DNA from 2 places in the Inquilinus ginsengisoli genome. Region 2 is predicted to be linked to the other one. Evidence: riboswitches for the same ligand, from Rfam matches in the RefSeq annotation. Region 2 holds a riboswitch; the other holds the start of a gene.
What was found. A riboswitch is a leader RNA that binds a small molecule or an ion and turns the genes downstream of it on or off. The one in region 2 is predicted to bind cobalamin.
Positions count from the first base shown of each region.

Region 1: it holds a riboswitch for cobalamin, as region 2 does, so the genes downstream of both, cobU (bifunctional adenosylcobinamide kinase/adenosylcobinamide-phosphate guanylyltransferase) here and E9232_RS13820 (ribonucleoside-diphosphate reductase subunit alpha) in region 2, are expected to answer to the same signal.

Region 1 is NZ_JAVDPW010000006.1:530,535-540,576, reverse strand. Features, by position in the region: gene cobN (cobaltochelatase subunit CobN) at 1-2,214, opposite strand, end outside; gene cobW (cobalamin biosynthesis protein CobW) at 2,214-3,242, opposite strand; gene cobU (bifunctional adenosylcobinamide kinase/adenosylcobinamide-phosphate guanylyltransferase) at 3,253-3,777, opposite strand; cobalamin riboswitch at 3,900-4,114, opposite strand; gene E9232_RS19555 (ABC transporter permease) at 4,156-5,193, opposite strand; gene E9232_RS19550 (sugar ABC transporter ATP-binding protein) at 5,214-6,710, opposite strand; gene E9232_RS19545 (sugar ABC transporter substrate-binding protein) at 6,876-7,901, opposite strand; gene E9232_RS19540 (acyl-CoA desaturase) at 8,214-9,386, opposite strand; gene E9232_RS19535 (hypothetical protein) at 9,528-9,824, opposite strand; gene E9232_RS19530 (ABC transporter ATP-binding protein) at 9,860-10,042, opposite strand, start outside.
Region 2 is NZ_JAVDPW010000004.1:476,484-486,525, forward strand. Features, by position in the region: gene E9232_RS13820 (ribonucleoside-diphosphate reductase subunit alpha) at 1-2,269, opposite strand, end outside; cobalamin riboswitch at 2,382-2,574, opposite strand; gene E9232_RS13825 (acetoacetate decarboxylase family protein) at 2,743-3,354, shown strand; gene E9232_RS13830 (hypothetical protein) at 3,317-3,508, opposite strand; gene E9232_RS13835 (hypothetical protein) at 3,811-7,710, shown strand; gene E9232_RS13840 (LysR substrate-binding domain-containing protein) at 7,766-8,677, shown strand; gene E9232_RS13845 (acyltransferase) at 8,674-10,042, opposite strand, start outside.

The DNA of each region.
Region 1 (10,042 bases), on a different contig from region 2:
GAGGCCGAGATCGCCGGCCAAAGCCCGGATCAGCGAGGCGTCGCCGCCCTGCCCGGCCCCGCGCGGCACCCGGGTCAGCGCCACCAGCAGGTCGGTGCGCTGGTCGCCTGCGGGCGAGCGGCCGAAGATGTGCAGCCCGTCGCGGATCTGCATCTCCTTCAGCTCGCACAGATGGTTGTCGATCTGTGCCAGGGCGGAATCGGATTCGTCGCCCGGCGCCACGCCGCAATCCTGGTCGAGGCCGGAGCTGCGGGCGAGGTCGAGGATGCGGTCGCGCAGATGCGCCAGCCGGCGCGGGTCCATGCCGGCGGCCTCGTAGTATTCGTCGACCAGCGCCTCCAGGTCCTTCAGCGGGCCGTAGCTCTCGGCCCGGGTCAGCGGCGGCGTCAGATGGTCGATGATGACGGCGGCGGTGCGGCGCTTGGCCTGGGTGCCCTCGCCCGGATCGTTGACGATGAAGGGGTAGAGATGCGGGACGGGGCCGAAGGCGGCCTCCGGGAAGCAGTCCTGCGACAGCGCCAGCGCCTTGCCCGGCAGCCACTCCAGATTGCCGTGCTTGCCCATATGGATGAACGCCTGGGCGCCGAAGCCGCCGCGCAGCCAGGCGTAGAAGGCGAGATAGCCGTGCGGCGGCACCAGCGCCGGGTCGTGATAGGTCGCCTGCGGGTCGATGTTGTAGCCGCGCGCCGGCTGCACCCCGATGATGACATGGCCGAAGCGGTGGACCGCCAGCCGGAAGGCATCGCCCTCGACGAAGGGATCGGCTTCGGGCTCGCCCCAGCGGGCCGTCACCGCCGTTCGCACGGGCTCGGGCAGGCCGGCGAAGAAAGCGCGGTAGTCGGCCAGCGGATAGGCCTCGCCGCCGGCGCGGTCGGCGCGGGTCGCAAGCGCATTGGTCGGCCCGGCCGTCACCCGCGCCATCAGGTCAGCCGCATCCTCGGGCACATCGGCGACGGCATAGCCGGCGGCGGCCAGGGCGCGCAGCACCTCGACCGTCCCGGCCGGGGTGTCGAGGCCGACGCCGTTGCCGAGCCTGCCGTCGCGGTTCGGGTAGTTGGCCAGGATCAGTGCGACCCGGCGATCGGCCGCCGGCGTCCGCCGCAGTCCCGCCCAGGCGGCAGCGAGATCGGCCACGAAATCGATGCGGTCGGCCACCGGGCGGTAGGACACCACGGTGCATTCGGTCAGTGGATCCCAGCGTGCCTCCGACTTGAAGGACACGGCGCGGGTCAGTACCCGTCCGTCGATCTCGGTCAGGGCGACATTCATCGCCAGATCCTGGGCCGACAGGCCGCGCGTGCCGTCGCGCCACGCCGCCTCGCCCCCGCCGGCGAACACCACCTGCAGCACGGGGCAGTCGGCCGCGTCGAACGGCGTCGGCTGGGTCGGGCCGCCGGGGCTGGAGACAGCGAAGCTGGTGGCGTTGAGGATTACCGCCGGCGGATGGCGAGCGAAGGCCTCGGTGACCAGCTCGGCCGACACCGTGTCCTTCAGGCTGGAGACGAAGATCGGCAGCGGGTTCAGTCCCCGGGCCTGCAGCGCCGCGACCAGCGCATCGACCGGCGCCAGGTTCCCCGCCTGCACCAGGGCCCGGTAGAAGACGAGGCCGGTGACGGGGGCGTCGCCCGGCCACCGCCCGGCGATCTCCGCATAGGACGGATGGCGCAGGTCCGGCCAGTACAGCCCGGCGCGCAGCAGCGGCCGCGGTTCGGCCCATTGCAGGTCGCGGCCGGTCAGCGTCGCGGCATAGGCCAGGAAGCCGCGGGCGTTCTCGATGCCGCCTTCGACCAGATAGCGCCACAGCCGGCCCCGCGCCTCCTCCGGCAGGGTCGACAGCGCGTCGAGATCGGCATCCGGCTTGTCGTCGCCCGGCAGCACGGCCAGGGGGATGCCCTCGCGCCGGCAGGCGGCATGCACCTGCTCGATGCCGTAGCGCCAATAGCCGGCGCCGCCGAGCAGCCGCACCACCACCAGCTTCGCCCGGCTGACCACGTCGTCGACATAGGTGTCGACCGACAGGTTGTGGCCGAGCTGCAGCAGGTTGGCCAGCCGGACTGAGGGGAAATCCTCGCCGAAACCGGACCGCGCCGCCGACAGGCAGGCGAGTTCGGTGTCGGCCGCGGTCAGGACGACGATGTCGCCCGGACTCTGGCCGAGATCGACCGCCTCCGACCCGTCGGCGACGCTGCCCGGCTGGGTGGCGAGGAGATGCATCAGGCCGCGAGCGATGCGGTGATGGCGGCGCGGTCGAGGCCGCGTTCGCCGATCACCACCAGGGTGGTGCCGCGGGCCTCGTCGGCGCGCCACGGGCGGTCGTAGTAATGCTGGATCCGGCCGCCCACCGCCTGGACCACCAGGCGCATCGGCTTGCCCTCGACCGCGGCGAAGCCCTTCAGCCGCAGGATGTCATGCGCCTCGATCACCGGCTTCAGCTTGCGCGTCAGGGCGTCGGGGTCGGTCACGGCGCCGAGATCGACATGGAAGCTCTCGAAATCATCGTGGTCGTGCTCGTCCTCGGCATCGTGATGCGAGGGGCGCGCCGCCAGATCGTCCTCGGCCGCGGAGCCGAGGCCCAGCAGCACCGCGGCGTCGATCGCGCCGTGGCGGGCCTTGACCACCTTGACCCCCGGGCGCAGCTGCGCGGCCAGCTCGGCGGACACCGTCGCTAGCCCGGCCTCATCCAGCAGGTCGGTCTTGTTCAGGATCACCATGTCGGCGCAGGCGAGCTGGTCCTCGAACAGCTCCTCCAGCGGGTTGTCATGGTCCAGCCCCTCGTCGGCCGCGCGCTGGGCGGCCAGCGCCTCCTCGTCCAGCGCGAAGCGGCCCTCGGACATGGCGGCGCCGTCGATCACGGTGATGACGCCGTCGACCGTGACCCGAGTGCGGATCTCGGGCCAGCCGAACGCCTTGACCAGCGGCTTCGGCAGGGCCAGGCCGCTGGTCTCGATCACGATGTGGTCCGGCGGCTCGGCGCGGTTCAGCAGCTTCTCGATGGTCGGGATGAAGTCGTCGGCCACGGTGCAGCAGATGCAGCCATTGGCCAGCTCCACCACATCCTCCTCGCGGCAGGTGGCGTCGCCGCAGCTGCGCAGCAGGTCGCCATCGACCCCGACATCGCCGAACTCGTTGATGATCAGGGCCAGCCGGCGGCCATTCGCGGTCTGCAGCAGGTGGCGGATCAGCGTGGTCTTGCCGGCGCCGAGGAAGCCGGTGATGACGGTGGCGGGGATCTTGGCGGGCATGCGGTCTCTCTCAGGCGGATTTCAGGGTTAGGGGAAGGCCGGCGGCGACGAAGACGACGGAGGGAACCACGGCCGCCACGGCCTGGTGCAGGCGCCCGGCATGGTCGCGGAAGGCGCGGGCCAGGGCGTTGTCGGGGACGATGCCGAGCCCGACCTCGTTCGAGACCAGCACCACGGGGCCGGCCGGCGCCGCCAGCCAGCGCACCAGCCGGTCGGTCTCATCAGCGATGTCGCGGTCGGCATGCATGAGGTTGGACAGCCACAGCGTCAGGCAGTCGACCAGCACGGCGTGGCCGGGGCCGGCGACCTTGTCCAGGGTCTCGACCAGCTCCAGCGGCGCCTCGACCGTGCGCCAGCGCGAGCCGCGCTGTTCCTGGTGGCGGGAGATGCGCTCGACCATCTCGGCGTCCCAGGCCTCGGCGGTGGCGAGATAGATGCAGTCGCCGGGCTGGCTCTCGACCAGCGCCTCGGCATGGCGGCTCTTGCCCGAACGGGCGCCGCCCAGCACCAGCGTCGCTGCCGGCAGACTAGCCACTGATAGCTCGATGCTGCACGCCTCGCCCTTCCGGTCGGCCGGCCAGGGCAATCGGACGCCGGAGACGGTGCCCGGAAGGCGCCATGCATCCCGCGCCACCGGTTCACCCCGCCCGGCGGTTCGCACGCATCGCCTCGCCGGCAGGTCTCCTGGCTCGCGGGTCGTCGCCTGCCTCCGCCTTCCCGGCCATCGGCCAGTGGCTGTCGGAGTTGGGCTCGCCGCCTACAGTTGCGGGGGCAGCCGCGGATCAGGCCTCCTGAAAGGATAGACCGTCCCGCGTTCCCTTTTCATCCCCTCGGGCGTCCGCCCTTGGGGAACCAGCTGCGCGATGGCCGCACAGTAGGAGGCGCGGGCAAGGGGGTCAACGGCGCCGAAGCGTCACGACGCCTTGCCGGTGTCGCCGGCGGAGCGCAGCCGCTGGGCGTAGACGTTGATCACCAGGGCCGCGAGCAGGATCAGGCCGCGGATCAGGATCTTCAGGAAGCTGTCGATGTTGACGTGGTCCAGCCCGTTGTTCAGCACGCCCAGGATGAACAGCCCGATGATGGTGTTGCCGATGCCGCCGCGGCCGCCGAACAGGCTGGTGCCGCCGACCACCACCGCGGCGATGGCGTCGAGCAGGAAGGTGTCGAACTCGTTCTGCTGGGCGCTGCCGAAATAGGCGACGCCGAGCATGCCGGCGATGCCGGAGCAGACGGCCGAGATCACCATCACCGCGCCGACGATGACCCGGACGTTGACGCCGGAATACTCCGCCGCCTCGCGGTTGCCGCCCACCATGTAGACGTAGCGGCCGAAGCGCGTGTAGGTCAGCACCAGGTGCCCGGCCAGCAGCATGATGGCGGCCACGATCACGATCCATGGGATGCCGCCGATCGAGCCGGAGCCCAGGGTGACCACCAGCGGCGGCACGGCATAGGCGATCTGGCCGCGCACCAGCATGGCGCAGATCCCCGCGCCGATCTGCATCATGGCCAGGGTCATGATGAAGGACGGGATGCCGATCCGCGTCACCCCCACCGCGTTGACCAGGCCCAGCAGGGCGCAGCCGGCGAGCGCGATCACGATCGCCAGCCAGCCCGGCAGCGGCACGTTGGCGATGGTGACGTAGGTTTCCTGCGCGGTCAGGAAGGCGACGATGATGCCGGTGGCGTTGGCGATGCTGGCCACCGACAGGTCGATCTCGGCGCACAGGATCACGAAGGTCAGGCCGACGGCGATCACCGCCGTCACCGAGATCTGGTTCAGGATGTTGCTGAAATTGTCGACCGTCAGGAAGGACGGGCTGGCGATGCTGAAGAAGCCGACCAGGATGATCAGGGTGATGAACGGCGCGATGTTGCGCAGCTGCCCGCCCAGCATCCCGCCGAGCCGGGAGGCGGTGCCGCGGACCGGCGGTTTGGCTGACGCGTCCATGCGATTCCCCTGCTCCACCATCATGCCGCCTCGAGCAGGCGGTCCTTGCTGACCATGCCGCCGGCGAATTCGCGGGTGATGCCGCCCTTGCGCATCACCAGGATGCGGTCGGCGAGCGACAGCACCGTCTCCGGCTCGGCCGACACCACCACCACGCCGATGCCCCGGTCGCGCAGGCCGCGCACGATCCGGACCACATCCTCCTTGGCGCCGACATCCATGCCGCGGGTCGGCTCGCTCAAGATCAGCACCTTGGGCGTGAAGGTCAGCCACTTCGCCAGGGCGACCTTCTGCTGGTTGCCGCCGGACAGGGCGCCGAGATGCGCGTCGACATGCGGGGTGCGGATGCGCAGCTCCTCGACCCGCTCGCGGGCGATGCGCCGCTCCGACTCCGGGCTCAGCAGCCAGCGCGACACCCGGTCCAGGATGGCGATCGAGGTGTTCTTGTAGATCGGCTCGTGGTGGAACAGCATCGCCCGCCGGCTTTCCGGCACGAAGGCGATGCCGGCGCGGCGGGCGACGGCGGTGCTGCGCAGCCGCACGGCCCGGCCGGCGACCCGGATCCGGCCCTGGTCGGGCTGCAGCTTGCCGAACAGGGTGCGCGCCAGCTCCAGCTGGCCGCAGCCCATGAAGCCGTAGATGCCCAGCACCTCGCCCGCCCGCACCTCCAGCGAGATGTCGTTGTAGAAGCGGTCGGCCGACAGTCCTTCCGCCGCCAGCACCACCGGGGCGCCGGGCTTGGAGTCGAGCCGGATCTCGCCGGTGTAGCTTTCCTCCAGCTCGCCGTGGCCGGCGCCGATCATGTGCTCGATCAGCGCCGCCTTGTCGGTCTCGGCGGCGCGGGCGCTGAGGATGCGGCGGCCGTTGCGGAACACGGTGACGGCGTCGGACACCTTCAGGATGTCGTCGAGGAAATGCGAGATGAAGACGAAGCTGCGGCCCTCCTCGCGCAGCCGCCGCAGCACGCCGAACAGGCGCTCGATCTCCGGCGGCGACAGCGCCGAGGTCGGCTCGTCCAGGATGATGATGCGGGCGCCGGAGAACAGCACCCGGGCGATCTCGATCAGCTGCTGCAGCCCGATCGGCAGCGCCCCGGCTGGCGTGCGCGGGTCGACGTCGATGCCCAGCCGGCGGATCTGCTCGCCCGCCGCCTTGCGCATCCCGGCCCAGTCGACGATGCCGAAGCGGCCGACCGGCTGGGTGCCGAGGAACACGTTCTCGGCGACGCTGAGGTCCGGCACGATGCTCAACTCCTGATGCACCATGCCTACCCCGGCGGCGGCCGCGTCGCGGGCCGAGCGGAAGCGGACGGCCCGCCCCTCGATCCGCATCTGCCCGTCATAGTCGGCATGCACGCCGGCGATGATCTTCATCAGCGTCGACTTGCCGGCGCCGTTCTCGCCGACGAGGCCATGGATCTCGCCGGCCTCGAGCGTGAAGTCGACCTCCCGCAGCGCCCGGACGCCGCCGAACGACTTCGAGATGCCGCTCAGCTCGAGCAACGGAGTCTGGGTCATGGCGCGGGCCTGTCCATTCTTCGAGACGTCTTCCGGACGCCCGCCTCCATCGTCATTGCGAGGAGGCGAAGCCGACGAAGCAATCCATGGCGCCGATGCGGGCTGCCCCATGGATTGCTTCGCTGCGCTCGCAATGACGATCCTTTCACGACCGATCGGCTGCGATCAGATCAGGAAGTGATCCTGCATCCACTGCATGCCGGCGGCGTTGGCCTTGGTGACCACGGGACCGTCGGTGACGACCGATTTCGGGATGCCTTCGCCGGTCTTCTCACCGCCGGTCACGGCCGCGACCCCCGCCACCACGGCGCCGCCATGGATGCGGCAGGACGGGTTGCGCACGGTCGCGAACATGCGGCCTTCCGAGACCGCCTGGATCGCCGGTGGCATGGCGTCGACGCCGCCGATCAGGATGTCGGTGCGGTTGTGCGCCTTCATCACGTTGTAGGCGGCCAGCGCCATGTCGTCGTTGTGGAAGAAGGCGGCGCTGATCTTCGGATACTTGGTCAGGTGGGTCTCCCAGATCCGGGCCACCTTCGACACGTCCCAGTCGCCCGGATCGGTGTTGAGCACCTCGATCTTCGGGTACTGCTTGACCACCGAGTCGAAGCCGCGGGCCCTGCCCTGCGCCCCGGTGTGGCCAAGCGCGCCCTGGGTCATGATGATGGTGCCCTCGCCCTTGATGGCGGTGCACAGCGCCTGGGTCACGGCGGCGCCCATGAACTCGTTGTCGGGGGCCAGGAAGGAGTGGACGTTGATCTGCTCCAGCGGCGCGATCAGCGTGTCCATGTCGATCACCGGGATGCCGGCGTCAATCATCTTCTGCACCGGCTGGGTCAGCGTGCCGATGCCGAAGGCCTGGATCGCCACGAAGTCCCATTTCTGGGAGGCCATGTTGTCGATCGCGCCGCGCTGCTTCGGCGCCGCGAGCTCGCCGTCGAACCAGGTGATCTCGACGTTGAACAGCTTGCCCCAGAATTCCGCGGCCTGCTTGCCCTGGGCGCACCACGTCGCCTGCAGGCCGGCATTCGAGAAGGCTGCCTTCAGCGGCTTCTCCGACCGGCCGACGGCCTCGGCCGCCTCGGCCGCCGTCTTCAGGTCCACGCCGCCGAACAGGGCCGCCGCGGCGCCCGCCGAGGCGGCTGCGGCGACCATGAAGTCACGTCTGCTGCGATGTTCGCGATCGCCCATCTTCGTGTCCTCCCAATGTCTGGCAAAGATCTGCCACGAGCTTCTTTTGAGCTCAGACCGGGATTCTGACAGCGCTGTCAGCGGGACGCAACGTCAAACCGGTGCGGGCCCGGGGCAATCGGCCTTTGCGTTGCCTCTCCCGCTTGCGGGAGAGGTCGGAGACGCGAAGCGGCTCCGGGTGAGGGGATTTTGTCGAGGCCTGGGCCAGCCCTCACCCGGTCTCGCTGCGCGAGCCCGACCTCTCCCGCCTGGCGGGAGAGGCAACACGCTCCTTCTCGGCCCGATCCGGCGTCCACCGGATCGGATGGCCGGTCAGGCCGCGGCCAGGCGCTTGCTGACGGCGTCGAGGACCATGCGGTGGGCGCGCTCGACGATGTCCTCCATCGACCGCGTCTTGGCGAACATCGCCGCCGCGCGCAGCCGGAACTCCTCGCGGGTCGGCAGCGCCGGGAAATGTGCCTTGGCCAGCAGGTCCACGGTCTTGTGCTGGGCGGCCGCCAGGGCGTCCTGCAGGTCCGACAGGGTCGGCGCATGGGCATGGGCCAGCGCCTCGCGCATTGCCGCGGCGATGCGGTCGATGTGGAAGCTGCCCGCCAGCTCGGCGGCCGCGCGCTCGATGATCTTGGTGCCCAGGCGCTGCTCGTTGCGCAGCACCGCCTCGGGCGGGGTCTTCAGGTTCCACACCACGCCGCACCAGGACAGGGCCTTCAGGATGTAGAAGGTCGGGTCGAACTCCCACCAGCGGAAGCCCTGACGCACGCTGCTCTGGAAGGCGTGGTGGTTGTTGTGCCAGCCCTCGCCCATGGTCATCAGCGCCAGCAGCCAGTTGTTGCGGGAATCGTCGCCGGTGACGTAGCGCTTGCGGCCATGCACATGGGCCAGCGAGTTGATGCAGAAGGTGCCGTGATAGACCAGCACCGTGCTCCAGACGAAGCCGACCACGAGGCCCGACCAGCCGCCGATCAGGAAGGTGATCACGGCCAGGATGACGGCCGGGGTCAGCTCCCACCGGTGCAGCAGCATCAGCTCGGGGAAGCGCGCGAAATCGGCGATCTTGCCCAGGTCGGTGGTGCGGTGGCGGGTCGAGAAGATCCAGCCGAGATGGGCGTAGGCGAAGCCCCGGTGCCGCGGCGAATGCACATCCAGCTCGGTGTCGGAATGCAGATGGTGGTGCCGGTGCTTGGCGGCCCACCACAGCGCGCTCTTCTGCGCCGTGCTCTGCGACAGGAAGGCCAGGAAGAACTGGAAGACCCGGCTAGTGGAATAGGCCCGGTGGGCGAAATAGCGGTGGTAGCCGGCGCCGATGGCGAAGATGCGCAGGACGTACAGGACCACGCAGATCACCAGCGCCTGCCAGGTGACGCCGGTCCAGATCGCCGCGAAGCTGGCGAGGTGCAGCAGGACGAACGGCACCGCCTCCGGATACAGGATGTCCTCGTGATGGTCGTCCGAGGCTTCGTCCAGTCCGGGGTTCGGGGTGGTCATGGGCTCCGTGATCCTTGCCGATCTCAAATGCATCGACCGCGACGACAGGCCGGGGCGTCCCCTAGATAGGGTACCGGGCGGCGGCGTCAAGCCGAAGCAGCCGCCGATGCCCGGCGTCAGTGTCGCACGCGACCCCCGGTTTCAGCGGCTGGCCTTCATCTGCCCGACCCGGGCGGCCAGCTCGGCGAAGGACAGGGCCGGGCCGTCCGCCGTGGCCCGGTTGGCGAGCCGGAGGTAGCGCAGCGGAAAGCAGATCGCCTCGACGCTCGCGGCGCTCAGCTCGGTCGGCCGCCGGGAGTTCGAGACCAGGGCGGTCTCGGCCCGCTCCAGCGCGCCGTCGATCTCCTCCTGGTCGAGCAGGCCCTTGTCGCGCAGGGTCGTCATCAGCGCCGTCATCGCGGCATAGACGCCTTCGAGCTGGAGATTGGCCGAGTTCATCGCACACCTCGCAGTGGGGGAACGCGCAGCCGGGATCATACAGCCAGATAGCGCTCGCGTATCCCCTCCGCCGCCATCAGCTCGGTGCTGGTGCCGCTCCACACCACCCGCCCCTTCTCGATCACCGCATGGCGCTGGGCCAGGCGCAGCAGCGCGTCGAGGGTCTTGTCGATGATCAGGATCGACTGGCCCTCGCCCTTCAGCCGGCCCAGGCAGTC
Region 2 (10,042 bases):
CGCGCAGCCCGTCCCAGTCCAGCGTCTTGGAGCGGTCCATCTCCAGCACGCCGCCGCGGGCTTCGGCCAGCAGCTCGATCGAGTCGATCGGCAGGATGCCGCGGCTCCACAGCGAGCCCTCGAAGGACGGGTAGCGCCCGCGCTCGGCCGCCAGCTCCACCGATGCGGCGATGGTGTGATAGCTGATCACCTCCATGCTCTCATCGGCGAAGCGCACCGCCTCGTCCGACGCGATCGGCAGCCGCAGCGCCTGCAGCGCGTCCTGGAAGCCCATGATGCCGAGCCCGACCGGGCGGTGCCGCAGGTTGGAGCGGCGGGCTTCCGGGATGGTGTAGAAGTTGATGTCGATGACGTTGTCCAGCATCCGCATCGCGGTGCGGATGGTGCGCTCCAGCCGCGCCCGGTCCAGGCCGCGCTCGCCGACATGGTTGGCGAGGTTGATCGAGCCGAGATTGCAGACCGCGACCTCGTCATCCGAGGTGTTCAGCGTGATCTCGGTGCACAGGTTCGAGGAGTGCACCACGCCGACATGGCCCTGCGGCGAGCGGATGTTGCAGGGGTCCTTGAACGTGACCCAGGGGTGGCCGGTCTCGAACAGCATGGTCAGCATACGGCGCCACAGGTCGAGCGCGCGGACCTGCTTGTGCACGCGGATCTCGCCGCGGGCGGCCTTGGCCTCATAGGCCTCGTAGGCGGTCTTAAACGCCGGGCCGTAGAGGTCGTGCAGGTCGGGCACCTCGTCCGGCGAGAACAGGGTCCAGGCGCCATCGGCCTCGACCCGCTGCAGGAACAGGTCCGGCACCCAGTTGGCGGTGTTCATGTCATGGGTGCGGCGGCGATCGTCGCCGGTGTTCTTGCGCAGGTCGAGGAATTCCTCGATGTCGACGTGCCAGGTCTCGAGATAGGCGCAGACCGCGCCCTTGCGCTTGCCGCCCTGGTTGACCGCGATGGCGGTGTCGTTGGCGACCTTCAGGAACGGCACGACGCCCTGCGACTGGCCGTTGGTGCCGCGGATATGGGCGCCCAGGCCGCGCACCCGGGTCCAGGAATTGCCCAGGCCGCCGGCGTATTTGGACAGCAGCGCGTTGTCCTTCACCGCCTTGAAGATGCCGTCGAGGTCGTCGGCGATCGAGGTCAGGAAGCAGGAGGACAGCTGCGGCCGCGGCGTGCCGGCGTTGAACAGCGTCGGGGTCGAGCACATGAAATCGAAGGAGGAGATCAGGTCGTAGAACTCGATCGCCCGCGCCTCGCGGTCGATCTCCCGCGCGGCCAGCCCCATGGCGACGCGCATGAAGAACACCTGCGGCAGCTCGAAGCGGATGCCCTCGGTCTGCAGGAAGTAGCGGTCGTACAGGGTCTGCAGCCCGAGGAACTGGAACTGCAGGTCGCGCTCCGGTTTCAGCGCCGCGGCGAGCTTCTTCAGGTCGTAGCGCGCCAGCTCCGGGTCCAGCAGGTCGACCGCGATGCCCTTCTTCACATAGGCCGGGAAGTATTCGGCATAGCCCTCGACCATCTCGGCATGGGTGGCGCGGGTCGGCCGGCCATGGACGAAGGACAGCGCCTCGTGCCGCAGCAGGTCGAGCAGCAGCCGGGCGCTGACCTGGCTGTAGTTCGGCTCGGTCTCGATCAGGGTGCGCGCCGCCATGATCGGCGCCAGGGCCAGCTCGGCCTCGCTGATGCCGTCATAGAGGTTGCGGCGGGTCTCGGTCAGCACCGGCTCGGCCGCGACGTCGGCGAGGCCGGCGCAGGCCTCCTCGACCAGCCGCACCAGGCGGGCCTGGTCCAGGGGCGCGCGGCTGCCGTCGGCCGCGGTGACGTTGAGCACCGCCGCCACCGGCGAGGCCTCGACCCGTGCCGCGGCCGCCGCCCGCTCGCGCGCCCGCTCGGCCCGGTACAGGACATAGGCCCGGGCGACCTTGTGGTGCTCGCCGCGCATCAGCGCCAGCTCGACCTGGTCCTGCACCTCCTCGATGTGGAAGGTGCGGCCGTGGTCGGCCCGGCGGGTCAGCGCCGCAGCGATCTGGCCGGTCAGCTCCTCGACGATGTCATGCACCCGGCGCGAGGCCGAGGCGCCCGACCCTTCGACCGCCAGGAACGCCTTGGTCAGCGCCGCCGAGATCTTGGCCGCGTCGAAGGCGGTGACCGCGCCGTTGCGGCGGATCACCTGGTAGGCCGGTTCGGCGGCCTTCTGATTCGAGGCGGCACGGGGCGCGGCGGGGGCGGCAGGTGCGCCAGCGAGCGCGCGGTCGGTTTCCTGGATGGCTGACATCGGCTAACCCCATAGATGTAGAGGGGCTTGGGCCGATGACGCGGAGTCGACAATAGCGTCGGCAAGCCGACGCAATCCGACTGACGCACCATCGAGGCACCCCGCCCGAGGACGTTCTTCACGATCACGGGCCGGTCTCCTGGCTCGCGGTATCGACCCTTCCGTCTCGCCTTCCCGGCAGGTTGCCCCACCAGTGACTCAAGACGACGAAAGAGCCTTGCCGCTTACAGTTGCGGGGGCAGCTCCGGCCTTGCCGACGAATAGCGCACCGGATTCCCTGTAGCGCCCGTGATGTCTAGATATTGACGTCTTTATGGCGGTCTACGTCAATACCTAGTTGGTGAGGTCGCAAAACTCGCAATCCAAGTTCGTTTTTGACGGCCCGGATGCAATCCCGGATTCAACGGTCCGATCCGGCCCCATCGGCGCTTCGGCATGGAGCCCCCGGGCTGCCTGCTGTACACCGAAACGGCATGATCCAGCCCCCCTATCCAGCGCCGCCCTGGCGCCTGCGCGGCACCCTCGATGCGGCGCTGTGGCGGATCCCGCGCAACGCCCTGCCGGGGCCGCTGCCGTCCGGCGCCCGGCCGTTGGGCTGGGGCGGCACGGCGCTGCTGCTGACGGTGCGGGCGGATTGGGACGACCGGGGTGACCTGGCCTATCGCGAGCTGGTGGTCGCGGTGCCGGTGCGGCTGGGCTGGCGGTTCGGCGCCACCGTCACCGCCGCCTGGGTCGACAGCCCGGCCTCGCTGGCCGGCGGCCGGGCGCTGTGGGCGATCCCGAAGCGGCTGGGCCGGTTCGAGACCGCCGCCGGCCGCACCACCCTGGCCGATGCCGACGGCCCGGTCGCGACCACGGACGACCGGGCGGGCCGCACCCTGCCCTTCCGCCTTCCGGTCCGGCTGCTCACGCTGCAGCCGGGGGACGGCCAGGTGGTGGCGACGCGGTCCCGCGCCACCGGCTGCCTGGGCTTGGGCGGCGCCACCTGGGACCTGCCGGCCACCGGGCCGCTGGCGATGCTGGCCGGGTTGCGGCCGCTGCTGACGGTCAGGCTGGCAGACGCCGCGGCGCGGTTCGGGGTGTGACCGGCCGGCGGGCCGGCCCGTCCTCGGCGCAGTCGGGCTGCGGCGGCTCGACCCAGAAGGGCAGATCCGCCAGTTGGCGCGGGGTCATCGCCAGCAGCGTCTCGGCGCCGTCGGGATCACGCCGCTGGGAGCGTCGCCACGAGAAGAGTGTCATGATGGCCTCCTGGACCAGACATTCTCCATAGATAGGGCGGCGCGCGCCCGCCTAGGAGGGACAGCGTCTCTCCATGACTATAGAAAATCTCTATAGTGCGATGTCTGACGCTCCCGGTGTGCGCGGCCGCCGGCGGCATCCGGTCCGAAATATGACCGCTGTCCTGAAACCTTCACCGATCGAATGTGTTTTCACAGAACTGCCGCTTTCGGGTCGCGGCCTCTCGCGCATCACGCGAAACAATCAATCAGCCGCCAAGAGCAAAACGAAACACCATAAATCCCCTGCAAAGGAGATGCCCCATGGTCGGTCCGGTCACGCGTCAGCCGCCCCCTCCCTGGCGCACCCTCAGGCGCGATGCCCCCTCTTTCGAGCAGTCGCTCGCTTTGGCCCGGCAGCAGGCCCCGGCCCAGCCCGCCCAGGCTCCCGCCGCCCCGACCGACGCACCGCCCGCGCTCGGCCCGTTCCCGCCCGGCGCCAAGCCGCTGGGGATCAACGAGCACAAGGTCGGAGAGGCCTGGCCGTTCCGCATCTTCATCCGCGACGAGGGCTTCGACTTCACCGACAACGACGCGCTCCACGCGCAGCTGCCGGCCACGCCCAAGCTCGACCCCCTGCCCTTCGGCAACCGCCCCGCCGCGGCGCCCGGCGCCGACCGCAGGCTGCAGGCGGACGACACCGTCATCGTGCTGGACGAGACCCGGCTCGGCTATCTCGGCCAGCAGCGGCAGCTGCTGGCCAAGGCGTCCGATCCGAAAATCTCGGATTACGAGCGCCAGCTGACCAAGGACGACCTGGCCGCCGTCGTGGCCCAGGAGATCGACTACGCCGCGACCGAGCAGAGCGCGCCGGACTTCGACGCGCTGATCCAGCCGATCGCGGCCCGGGCCCCGGACGATCCGGTGTTCCAGGAGGCGATCCGCACCGCCAAGGCGCAGAAGCTGAACGAGTGGAAGGTCGACGACCGGACGGCGGACGGCGCCGCCGCGGTGCAGAAGCTCGGCGCCGACGGCAAGTACGACGACGTCACCGCCCTGGTCAGACAGCGGGTGATCGCCGCGGCCGACAGCACCGCCAAGGACACCCCGGAGCCGCAGGCCCTGGTGGCGGCGATGACCCATCTCACCGGCGTCTACAAGACCTATGCCGGCGGCGACACCGCGCAGTATCTGGCGGCGGTGCAGAAGGGCTTCAGCGAGGCCCACCAGGAGGTGTTCCTGGAACGGCCGATCCGCGAGATCGAGGCGGCCTGGGGCAAGGGCGGCAAGGACGGGGCCAAGGCCGCCGCGGCGAAGCTGGCCGAGCTGACCGACACGAACCGGACGATGCCGATCCTCGGCGGCCAGGTGATGAGCGACCCGCGGGTCAGCGCCATCGCGCGCGGCTGCGTCGACGAGGTCGCCAAATGGCGCCCGGGGCCCGACCTCAAGGACGCGAAGAAGGTGATCAGCGACCTGGCCCAGGCCAGCCAGAACGTGGTCTGTGGCGATGGTGACGCGCCGGGCCAGGGCAAGGCCGCGGTCGACGCCCTGGCGGGGCATATGGTCGACAAGCTGCGCAGCGAGGAGGTCACGGGCGACCATCTCAACCCGCTCAACATGATGAACCTTCCCGAGCTGCTGGCCCATGCCGGAGAGGAGGGGAACGTCACCCTGTCGCTGGCCATGACCGTCCGGCTGGACCAGCTGGCCGGCCAGGAGAAGAGCCCCAGGATCAGCGACAACAACCCGGCGCCGATGCGCGACGCCATCCTGTGGGCCGCGACCAAAGGCCTCGAGAATTTCAGCGGCACGGTCAAGGCGCATGAGGAGAAGACGCTGAAGGACGGCGACTTCATCGGCGTGCCGCTGCAGACCTGGGGCAGCACCCTGTCGCCCGAGGACCAGGCGGCGGCGATCCAGAAGCTGCTGGCCGATCACCCGGACAAGGCGAACACGCTGGAGCAGGACGGCCAGCGCACCACCTGGCTGAACGAACGCTCCGACAGCATCACCCGGGCGCTCGCCCTCTATGGCGGGACGCTCAAGCACGTCGAAGGTTTCGAGACCGGCAAGATCAAGAACTACACCGTGCCGGGGCCGATGCTGCCGCCGACCGACGCCCAGACCCTGCTGGCCGCCGCGCCGCGCGAACCCAAGCACACCAACCCGACCTGGTTCCTGCGGTCGAACCGGCTGCTGCTGACCTTCGGGCTGCAGGAGCAGCTCAAGCGGTCGATGCCCCCCGGCGACTACAAGAACCTGCTCGCCGGCAAGACCGACCAGCTTTCGGCCCGGGGGCAGCAGCTGCTGAAGGGCTCGAACGTCCTTGGCCGGTTCTCGGCGGCGACCAGCTCGTACCTGTTCGCCCGGAACGCGGCGGAATGCCTGTCCGGCGCGCTCAACAGCACCGCCTTCGTCGACAAGCTGGTCGACGCCGTCTACGTCCCGGTGCATGCCTCCATGTCGCTGTCGGCCGCGGCCAATGCCGGCATATCGCCGGAGCTGCGGAAGCAGATCTTCGGGACGGATGCGACCGGGCGCCCGAACACCCCGCTCAACAAGGCCTACAACGCGGCCGCCGGGCGCATCGACCACATGGCCGCCAGCGCCACCACCAAGGGCCTGCTGAAGGGCATCGCCGGCGCCATCCTGCGGGACACCGGCGACGCCTATTATGTCTTCGCCGACACCGTCAACGTCTTCGGCTACATGGGCAAGCCCAACACCGGCTGGGTGCACAGCGTCGGCTATGCCTTCAGCGTCGCCGGCGACCTCGCCTTCCTCTCGGCGCCCGGCTTCCAGATCGTCGGCGCGGAATCCACGGCGGCCGTGGCCGCCGGCGGCGCCGGGGCCGAAGGCCTGCTCGGCTTCCTGGCGACCCGGGGCGTCGCCTTCTGGACCGGCGTCGGCGCGGCGCTGATGGTGATCGCCTCCGGCATCAACTATTTCGCCAGCCTGGCGGACAAGGCGCATGAGTTCGACGGCGCCGATGCCGACTTCCTGAAGGCGCTGGGGGTCCGCGGCGACGTCGCCGACAAGCTGGGCCTGCACACCCTGGCGACGACGTCGGACCAGGGCAGCGCCGGCCCGATCCTGATGGCCGCGTTCTGGAACCTCGGCTACACCGCCAAGGACATGGCCGCGGTGATGAACAGCTGGACGCCGGACCAAGCCGACAAGATCGCCACCTACATCAAGTACTACAAGCGCCACACGGCGGAGAACGTGACCCAGGCGGTGCTGGACTGGGCGCCGAAGAACGGCATCCCGATGCCCCGCTACGGCGATGCCGATGTCGGCCAGTTCAAGGCGATGGGGGTGCGCGACGAGATCGCGAAGGAGCTGGGCACCACGGCCTGGCCGACCCCCGACCCCAAGCGCGTCACCGCCGGCCAGGTGCTGCAGCAGGGCTTCTCCTATCTCGGCTACTCCCAGGCGGAGATGGCCCAGGTGATGAACTCCTGGTCGCCGGAGCAGGCCGGGCGGGTCGCCGATTTCGCCAAATCCTACCGCACCGATTCCGGGGGCAAGCTGGCCGAAGGCTTCGTCGACTTCGCCAGGCAGAACGGCCTGCCGCTGCCACAATACGACGGTGCCGACGCCCGGCGGCTGACCGCCATGGGCGTCCGCCGCGACATCGCCGGCCTGGTGACCGCCAGCGTGACCCAGGGCGAGTCCGAGGGCGACACCAACCCGGTCACGGCGCTGACCGCGACCTTCACCAAGCTCGGCTATTCCCAGGCGGACATGGCCGCGGTGGTCAATTCCTGGACGCCGGAGCAGGCCGGCGGCGTCGCCGACAGCCTCAACCAGCTCGCGGTGCAGGCCAAGGCCGGCACCCCGCCGAAGGACATACCGGGCGAGCTGGTGCGGTCGCTGCAGTCGCGCATGGTCACGGTGCCGGCCTATGACGACGCCAACATCCGCGCCCTGACCGCGGCCGGGGTGAAGCGCGAGACCGCCCTGCTGGTGGCCCGGGACCCGGCCAACACGCCGAAGCGGGCACCAGGCTCCCCTCCGGCGATCCTCAAGGCGCTCGAGGCCCTCGGCAACAGCCGGGAGCAGGCGATCGCGGTGATGAACGCCTGGACGCCGCGGCAGGCCAACACCGTCGCCACCCTGCTGGACCAGACCTCGATCAACGCGCCGGTGCAGGATATTCCGAAGCAGCAGTTGCTCGACCTCGAGCAGTACGAGCAGGTGCCGCTGCATCCGAAGTAGCGGAGCGGACCGGCGGGGAGTGGTGAATCGTCCCACCCTCCGATAAACAGGCGGGATGGCCTCGCCCTTCCCGATCCCGCTGAACGCGCTGCGCGCCATCGCCGTGGTGGCGCGCGGCGGGTCGCTGTCGGTCGCCGCGGCCGAACTCGGGGTGACGCCCGGTGCGGTCAGCCAACACATCCGGCGGGCCGAGGCGCGGCTGGGCCTGCTGCTATTCGAGCGCACCCCCGCCGGCCTTGTGCCGACCCCCGACCTGCTGCGCATCCGGCCGATGCTGGACGCCGGCTTCCGCATGCTGGCCGATGCCATCGGCGCCCTGGCGGCCGAACGCGCCGGCATCCTGACCGTCACCGCCGGGTCGGCCTTCGCCGCGCGCTGGCTGGTGCCGCGGCTGTCCCGCTTCACCGGCCCCAACCCGGAAATTGAGCTGCGCTTCATCGCCACCGCGGCGGCGATCGACCTGGCCTCGAGCGATGTCGACTGCGCCATCCGCATGGGCCGTGGCGGCTGGCCGGGGGTGATGGCCGAGCGGCTGATCCCCCAGACCGTGTTCCCGGTCTGCGCCCCGTCGCTGGCGGCGCGGCTGCGCAGCCCGGCCGATCTGGGCGACGTGCCGGTGATCCGCGACGAGGGATCGCTGATCTCCTGGGCCGAATGGTTCGCGGCGGCCGGGGTGACGTCGCCGCCGCGCCTGTCGGGCCCGTCCTACACCGACCCGATCCCGGCGATCGAGGCGGCGCTGGCCGGACAGGGCGTGTTCATGGCCTGGCAGCTGATCGCCGCCGACGCCCTGGCCGACGGCCGGCTGGTCCGCCCCTTCCCCACCGCAGCGCCGACCGAGATCGCCTACTGGTTCGTGACCACCGAGGCCAAGGCGCGGCAGCGCAAGGTGCAGCTGTTCCGCGCCTGGCTGGAGGCGGAGCTGACGGTCAAGCGCGCGCGGCCTGTCTCCGGCGTGTGGAGCTAGTCTCGGGCCGGCCAGCGGATCTGGCCGATCGGCAGCGCCGGTTCCCAGCGATGGACGCCGGCCAGCCGGAAGCCGACCGTCCCGGCCAGGCCGAGATGCACCAGGATGAGGCCGATGATCGACAGCCACATCTCGGTCCCCTGCAGGCCGGGCGCCTCGTCGCGGGAGAAGGCGAAGCCCTGCCGCGGCGTGTAGTGCCGGATCGCGGCGCCCAGGAAGTGACGCATGGCATCCGCGATCTCCGCCTCGCGATACGCCGTCTGCCGGGCGCAGAGCATCAGGGGGTGGACGACGTCGAGGACGTTGCAGGCGTTGAAGCCCGCGCGCTCGAACCGCCCGTTGCGGCGGAGATGGGCCAGCACCGCGTCGATCGTCCGCTCGGGATAGGGCAGCGGGATGCCGAACTGGGCGTAGGTCCCCCGCGTCAGGCGGTAGAAGCCGTTCACCGGCTGCAGCCAGTCGTCGCCGGTCGGCCCGCTCCACAGGCCCGTCACCGGGTCGGCCCGGGTGGTCAGCCAGCCGATCAGGGTCGCGAGCTCGCCCGGATCGTCGAAGGACCGGGCGTTGAAGCAGTAGGCGGTGCCCAGCGCGTCGACCCAGGCGCCCGAGGACCAGCCGCGCTCCGCCCAGGGAAGGCCGTCCAGCGCCCGCTGCAGCGTCGCGGGATCGAGACGCGACGCCCAGGCGATCGGGTGCGGGAAGGCGGCGCCGAGGCATTCCAGGGCGTAGCCGACGCACAGGATGTTGTAGAGGTTGTCGCCGCCGGGCTCGGGCGGCGGCTGGCGGCGGACGGAATCGGGCGTGTCCGGATTGAAGCACAGCCCCGACTGCGGATCCTGCAGCGCCGCGAGACGGGCGACCCAGTCCGGGCCTGAGAAGGGCGCCGGCACCGCGCCGAACATCGCCGCGATCTGGATGGCGTCGCAATCGGCGCGGAACGGCGCATTCCCGCGGTTGCGCGGATCATGGTAATGCGACGCCGGTCCGGGCGCCGCCGCGACATGGGCGGCCAGGATCCCGGGCCAATCTTCGAGGATCTGCGCATCGAAGGCCTGGAGGGACGTCGCGGCCGGGTGCTTGCCGGCGGATTTGCGCGGGCTGCGGCGGTCGCGGATCAGCCGGGCGGGATTGCCCCCGACCAGGGCGTAGTCGGGCACATCTCGGGTGACCACCGCGCCGGCGGCGATGATGCAATGGCTGCCGATCCGGACCCCGTCGGTGACCACCGCATTGGCGCCGACCCAGACGTCGTCCCCGATCTCGATGCCCTTGGACGACACGCCCTGGAGGCCGATCGGCGTCTCGGGATCCTCGGAGACATGGTCGAAGCCCGCGAGCACCGCCCCGGCCGCGACCCGCACCCAG